2 regions of the Hydrogenophaga sp. GW101-3F08 genome follow, and region 1 is predicted to be linked to the other one. Evidence: predicted binding sites of a transcription regulator. Region 1 holds the regulator's gene; the other holds the start of a gene.
The links. The regulator FliA, encoded in region 1, starts transcription of late flagellar genes. The targets are predictions, from matches to a motif close to CTAAAGTTTNNNNNNNNNNNGCCGNTA.

Region 1 (3,405 bases):
GCCGACGCCACCGCGCCCGAGGCCATGCGCTGGGTCATGGACGTTCTGGCGCGCAACCTGCGCACCGCCAGCCCCGGCGCCGGCCTGTGCGACGAAGGCGGCGTGGTCACCCTGATCGGCGCCACAGGCGTGGGCAAGACCACCACCGCCGCCAAGCTCGCGGCCCAGTGCGTCAAGCAGTACGGCCCCGCCTCGGTGGGCATGATCACGCTCGACACCTACCGCGTCTCGGGCTACGAACAGCTGCGCGCCTACGGCCGCATGCTCGGCGTGGTGGCCCACCTGGCGCACGACCGCGCCGCGCTCAAGGACCTGCTCAGCCTGCTGGCCAACAAGCGCATGGTGATCGTGGACACCGCCGGCCTGGGCCAGCGCGACCAGCGCATCCAGGACATGCTCGACGTGCTGGACATGCCCAAGGTCAAGAAGACCCTGGTGCTCAACGCCAGCTCGCACGGCGACACGCTGGACGACGTGCTCACCGCCTTCAAGGCCAACACCCTGCACGGCGTGGTGCTCTCCAAGGTGGACGAGGCCGTCAAGCTCGGCCCGGCGCTGGACGCGCTGATCCGCCACCAGGTGGTGCTGCGCGGCGTGGCCAACGGCCAGCGCGTGCCCGAGGACTGGCAGAACCCCGAGGCCAGCGCGCTGGTGCGGGTGTCCATGGGCACCGATGGCAAGTCCGCCTTTGACCCGCAATCCACCGACATGGGTTTCTATTTCGCCCAGGCTTCGAGCCTCGGCCTCGACCTGGGAGCCTCGCATGTTTGAGTTCGGTTTCGATCAGGCGGCTGGCCTGCGCGCCGAACCCGCCCGCGCCAGCGGTCCCAGCGTGATGCCGGTGGCCAGCCCCGCGCAGCCCGCGCGCGCCTACGAACTTCTGTGCACCCTGGCGGCCCACCTCACCGCGCTTGGCCGCGAGGTCGTGATCATCGACGCCACCGCCAGCGAAACACCGGTGCGCCGCGGCAACGACGGCGCCCACCTGGGCCTGCTGCACGCGATGCACGACCCGTCCATCTGCGGCCTGGCCCGCTCGGGCGACGGGGTGGACTGGCTGGTCATGCCCGGCGCGCTCGGCATGCAGGCCCTGCAGCAGACCGCCCTGGCCTCGGGCGGCGCGGTGGCGCTCTCGCGCCTGCTCGCGCCCTTCGGGCCGCGCGCGCTGGTGCTGCTGTTCGCGCCCCCGCAGGGCCTTGCCACGCTGCTGTCGGGGCTGCCCGCGCGCGCGCTGGTGCCCGTGTTGCCCCAGCCGCAGGCCAGCATCGACGCCTATGGCGCGCTCAAGCTGCTGCACGCGGCCGGCATCTCGCCGGTGCTCGCGCCGCTGGCGCAGGGCCTGGAGCCCGAGACGGCACCGCTGCGGCAGGTGGTGGACACGGTGGCCGACTGTGCCCGGCGCTACCTGGACCTGTCGGTGGACGCCTGGCCCCTGAACACCTGGGGCCTGCGCGTGCAGGAAAGCGCGCTCACCCGCTGCGACCCGCGCGCGGATGCCCACCGCAACCTGTGGCTGCCCCAATTTTCCGCCCCGCAGGCCGGCCGCGCCGCGACCGCCCACACCTCCTGGAGCTGACGATGTACACCGCCAAAGGCACCCTCAACCGGGACGACCAGTTGCGCAAATACAGCCCGCTGGTGCGTCGCCTGGCCCACCACATGATCGCCAAGCTGCCGCCCAGCGTGGAGCTCGACGACCTGATCCAGGTCGGCATGATCGGCCTGACCGAAGCCATTGCGCGCTTCGAGCCCGCGCAGGGCGTGCAGTTCGAGACCTTCGCCAGCCAGCGCATCCGCGGCGCCATGATCGACGAGCTGCGCGAGGGCGACTGGATGAGCCGCGGCTCGCGCAAGAGCCAGAAAGACATCGAGGGCGCCGTGCACCGCCTGCAGCAGAAGCTGCACCGCGCGCCCATGGAGTCCGAGATCGCCAAGGAGCTGGGCATGGAGCTGGCCGAATACCAGCACCTGCTGGCCAAGGTGCGCGGCACCCAGCTCGTGTACCTGGAAGACATCAGTGGCCACGGCGACGACGAAGACAGCTTCCTGGACCGCCACATGGGCGACACCGAGGCCGAGCCCTCGGCCGTGCTGCAGGACCACCGCATGCGCACCGCCCTGGTGGCCGCCATCAAGGTGCTGCCCGAGCGCGAGCAGCACATCATGAGCATGTACTACGAGCACGACATGAATCTCAAGGAAATTGCCGCCGTGCTCGGCGTGACCGAGTCGCGCATCTGCCAGCTGCACAGCCAGTCCATCGCGCGCCTGCGGGCCAAGCTGCGGGAGCACTGAGCGCTCTGAGTGGAGATCGATTCGTAGCCTGTCGCGTCGCCTCCGTGCAGTCCTTTCTGGCGATCGGGTGGGCGACGAAGCAGGCGTTGCTTTGACGAACGCGCCGGTTTTTTGCATCCAACGCACGAGCCACCGACATGCACACAGCCAGAAAACCCAAGTTCACGCAGGTCGTTTTCACCGGCGATCTGCTTCGGCCCTTTGCCAACGGAAGCGAATGGGAAAGCGCCACATGGAAGAACATCCGATGGCTGCAGGCCCTCGTCGCGCCACATCTCGAGCGGTTGGGCGTCGATCACAGATCCTTGACATGGGATCCGCAACTCAATCCGACAAGGAGCACCTACTTTGATACACCCGCGCTGTATGACCGTCTCGGGCTTGATCTTGGCATGCTCAACTGGACAACCCTGGCGTCCCTGAAGTCGGCACCAGAGGCCCTGATCGATCAACTCGCACCGACCGTCAAAGACGCGCTGGTCATCGGCTACGAGATGCCCGATGTGATGTTGGACGCACTGACGGACCTGGGGGTGCCCTACATCGATGTGGTCCTGCATGCTGTGCGGTTCATGCCGGACCTGATTTTTGCCATGCGAACCAACCACCCGGATCTGCATGAGTCGCTGTCGTTCAACACCGTTCAGGAAGCCGATATCCGGAGCCGAGCAGCCGACATCAAGGCCAAGACGGCCTGGATGTCTGCACCCGTCGACGCAGCTCCAGGCTCCTTGGTGATCTTCGGACAGGTCCACGGCGACCGGTCGCTGGTCGAAACCGATGGTGGCGGATTCTGCAGCCTGGAGGGCCATCTGCAAGAACTGGTCGAGCTGTGCCATTCGCATGCTCATGCGTACTTCAAGCCGCACCCCTATGACGTTCAGGCAAGTCCCTCCGTTCGTGCCATTTGCCGCATAGGCTCCGTTGCGTTCACATCCGCCAATGCGTACCACCTGATGGCACAGGACAACATCAGGACCATCGCCGCCTTGAACTCCAGTTGCCTGTTCGAAGCCCGTTATTTCGACAAAGAGGTGGTGCGTTTCAAACCCTGTCTCTATGACTTCGATGCCCACCATGGTCCTCGCGGTGGTCTTCCCGGAGCCCTCC
Region 2 (3,405 bases), on a different contig from region 1:
GAGGCGCGCGCGTGCTCTCGTCCACCAGGTCCAGCAAGGACATGCCGAGCAGCGCCGACGGACTGCGCGAGCCCAGCCGGCACAACGCATCGTTGGCCGCCAGGATCCGCCCATCTCCCAGCAAGGCCGAGGGAACGGCCACCGCGTCGACGATCTCCCGGGCCACCGCGGCATTCGATTTCTGTTGGTCCGCGACGTCCATCATGACTGGCTCCTCGGCACATCCAGGGCTTTGGCGTCCTGCGGGATCGAGCTCTTGCGGATCCACAGCGTGAGCCGAACGCCTTCCCTCGCGGAAAAGTCGCCCACCTGCTTGACCACGCGTTCGTCGAACACATAGCCCGCCGCCAGCAGGATGGCTCCTCTGGACGACACCAGGTCGCGTGCCAGCACCATGCCGGGACGCAGATCGCGCACATCCATGTGCACGTCCGCCTTGGCCGCGGCCGCCAGGTCATCGACGACCTTGATCATGGTTTCGACCACGGAGCGGTCGTAGCGCGTGTCAATGCCGCCGTGGAGCAATTTCTGCGCGCGTTCCACGGTGCAGCGCTGGTCCCCCAGGTTGCCGTTGATCATGTCGTCCAGATCGCTGGCCGCTGCCACGATGCGCGCGCCCATCACGATCTCGGGCGCCGCCAGGCCATCGGGAAAACCTTTTCCGTCCACGCGTTCGTGGTGCTGGCGCACGATGCGCGCCACCCCTTGCAGCTGCGACAGCGCCATCAACGTGGTTTCGCCGTCGATCGGGTGGCGCCGGTAGCGCTGGGTTTCTTCCGGGTTGTAGGCGGAGACCGACTTGCCCAGCATCGCGTCGGGAAACCCGATGTTGCCCACGTCGTGGACCAGCGCGGCCAGATGGATGTCGCGGATCTCGCGGTCCGACAAGCCCAGGCGCCTGGCGGTCTCGCGGCTCAGATCCGCCACCCGGCGTGAATGGCCGGAGTTGCCGACGCGCATCTCCATCAGGCTGGAAAACACGTTGACCGCCAGCACGAAGGTGTTGTCCAGATCCTCGTATGCCGCGTCCAGCATGCCGTTGATCTGCTGGAGTTCGGCGGTTCGCGCGGCCACGCGCGACTCCAGGGTCTGGTTGGCGTCGCGAAGCTGTTCGTTCTGCCGCTTCGTCAACTCGGTCAGTTCGGCGTTCTGCTGTTCCAGGCCGCGCCGGATCAGGGCTTCGCGCACCACCAGAACGAGGTCCTGGTCGTCCCATGGCTTGGAGATGTACCGGTGGATGGCGCCTTTGTTGATGGCCGCGATCGTGGCTGAAATGTCGGCGTAACCGGTCAGCAGAATGCGCGCGATGCCCTCGTCATGGGAGCGCACCAGTTCCAGGAAACGCGCCCCGTCCATTTCGGGCATGCGCATGTCCGAGATCACCAGATCCACCCGGTGGGTCTTCAGCAGCGCCAGGCCTTCGGCGGCGCTGGTGGCCTGCAGGGTCGCGATGCCCTGTGCCCGGAAGACGCGGCGCAATGCGCTCAATACGGAGGGTTCGTCATCGACGGTCAGAACCGTCGGTGCCGCCAGTGGCCCGGCATTCGCCGCGGCGGATGGTGGCTCTTGAAGGGCAATGGTGGTCATGGCGTCACGGACTCCCGGTGTGTCCTGGGTATTTCGACACCCGGGCATCACACTTGAGCCCCTTCGTGTCCGCCCCCTCCTGGGCGGTGGGAAGTCAGGGCAGCCTGTCAGGGCATTGGCGGTGCGTCGGGAGCGGGGTCGCCTGGCTGCGTATCCTCCACCGCTGGCCTCTCGGAGGGCCGGACCGGACCCCATTCATGAACAACAAGACCATTTCCCTGTCACACCGGCGCGAGCTGTGGTTGCTGATCACCATCGCCGGCATCCAGTTCACCCACATCCTCGATTTCATGATCATGATGCCGCTGGGGCCGCAGTTCACGCGGCTCTTCGGCATCAGCGATGCGCAGTTCGGGCTGCTGGTGTCGGCGTACACGCTCTCGGCCGGCGCCTCGGGCCTGGCGGCGGCCACCTATGTGGATCGTTTTGATCGCAAACGCCTGCTGATCACCCTGTACGGGCTGTTCGCGCTGGCCACGCTGGCCTGCGGCCTCGCGCCCGGCTACGGTTTCCTGATGGTCGCGCGCGTGGCCGCCGGCATGTTCGGCGGCGTGCTCTCGGCGCTGTCGCAGACCATCGTGGCCGACGTGGTGCCCTTCGAGCGGCGCGGTCGCGCCATGGGCATCGTGATGTCGTCCTTTTCGGTGTCCACCGTCGCGGGCGTTCCCCTGGGGCTGTTCCTGGCGAGCCACTGGAGCTGGCAGGCGCCCTTCATCGGCATCGCGCTGCTCAGTGGCGTGCTGGCGCTGGGGGCCGCGCTGACCTTGCCCAGGCTCAACCACCACCTGCTGGTCAAGGACCGGCCCTCGATCTGGCGCGGCATCGGCATGGTGCTCGCGGAGCCCAACCACCAGCGGGCGTTCGCCTTTTCCGCCTTGCTGATGTTCACCGGCTTCACCGTTCTGCCCTACCTCACCATCTACATGCAGACCAATGTGGGGGTGCAGGAGACCCAGATTCCCTACCTGTACCTGTGTGGCGGGGTGGCCACCCTGTTCACCGCGCGGCTGTTTGGCCGGCTGGCCGACCGGCTGGGCAAGGTCCGGACCTTCACCATGCTCGCGCTGGCGGTGATCGTGCCCATGCTCGCCACCACCCTGATGCCGCTGTGGCCGCTGTGGGGCGTGTTGATCGTGTCCACCGCGCTGTTCATCTGCATGAGCGGGCGCATGATCCCCGGCATGGCGCTCGTGACCGGCGCGGCCAACCCCGCCCTGCGCGGCACCTTCATGGCCCTCAATGCGTCGGTGCAATCCGCCGCGATGGGACTGGCCTCGTTTCTGGGCGGGCTCATCATCAGCCGGGACACGGCGGGGCTCGTTCAACACTACTGGGTGTCGGGTCTTTTGGGGGCCTGCGCCAGCCTGGCCGCCATCTTCATGGCGCGCCGCCTGCGCGTGCATGGCGCTGGCGTGGGGCAGGCTGCAACGCCATGACCCATGGGCGGTCAGCTGAGTGCCAAGGTTCGCGTTTTCATCCTTTGTTGCGGTGCGTGCTTGCGTCGCCCCGGTTTCATGGGCATAGTGGGCTCAAGACATCCCCGTGCCGCCGGGAGGTCTGACCGCCCGGCGGCTTGTGTCAACCCGGAGCATTAGGAGGCTCTTCCATGAACTTGACGATCAGCGGTCACCACCTCGAGGTCACGCCCGCCCTGCGCGGTTACGTCACGACCAAGCTTGAACGCATATCCCGACACTTCGACCAGGTGGTCGATATCAAGGTGCTGCTGACAGTGGACAACCTGAAAGAAAAAGACATGCGCCAGAAGGCCGAATGCAACATCCACGTCAAGGGACGGGATCTGTTCGCCGAAAGCGC

Region 2: a site for FliA is predicted at 1,619-1,645, ahead of nosR (response regulator c-di-GMP phosphodiesterase, NosR family). Genes of this name have one in related genera too.

The regions. Positions count from the first base shown of each region.
Region 1 covers NZ_JBWKZP010000005.1:57,525-60,929, forward strand. Annotated here, with positions in the region: gene flhF (flagellar biosynthesis GTPase FlhF) at 1-771, shown strand, start outside; gene AC07YZ_RS14320 (hypothetical protein) at 764-1,576, shown strand; gene AC07YZ_RS14325 (RNA polymerase sigma factor FliA) at 1,579-2,295, shown strand; gene AC07YZ_RS14330 (hypothetical protein) at 2,433-3,405, shown strand, end outside.
Region 2 covers NZ_JBWKZP010000003.1:480,676-484,080, reverse strand. Annotated here, with positions in the region: gene AC07YZ_RS11715 (PAS domain S-box protein) at 1-205, opposite strand, end outside; gene nosR (response regulator c-di-GMP phosphodiesterase, NosR family) at 202-1,587, opposite strand; gene AC07YZ_RS11705 (MFS transporter) at 1,785-3,023, shown strand; gene hpf (ribosome hibernation-promoting factor, HPF/YfiA family) at 3,194-3,405, shown strand, end outside.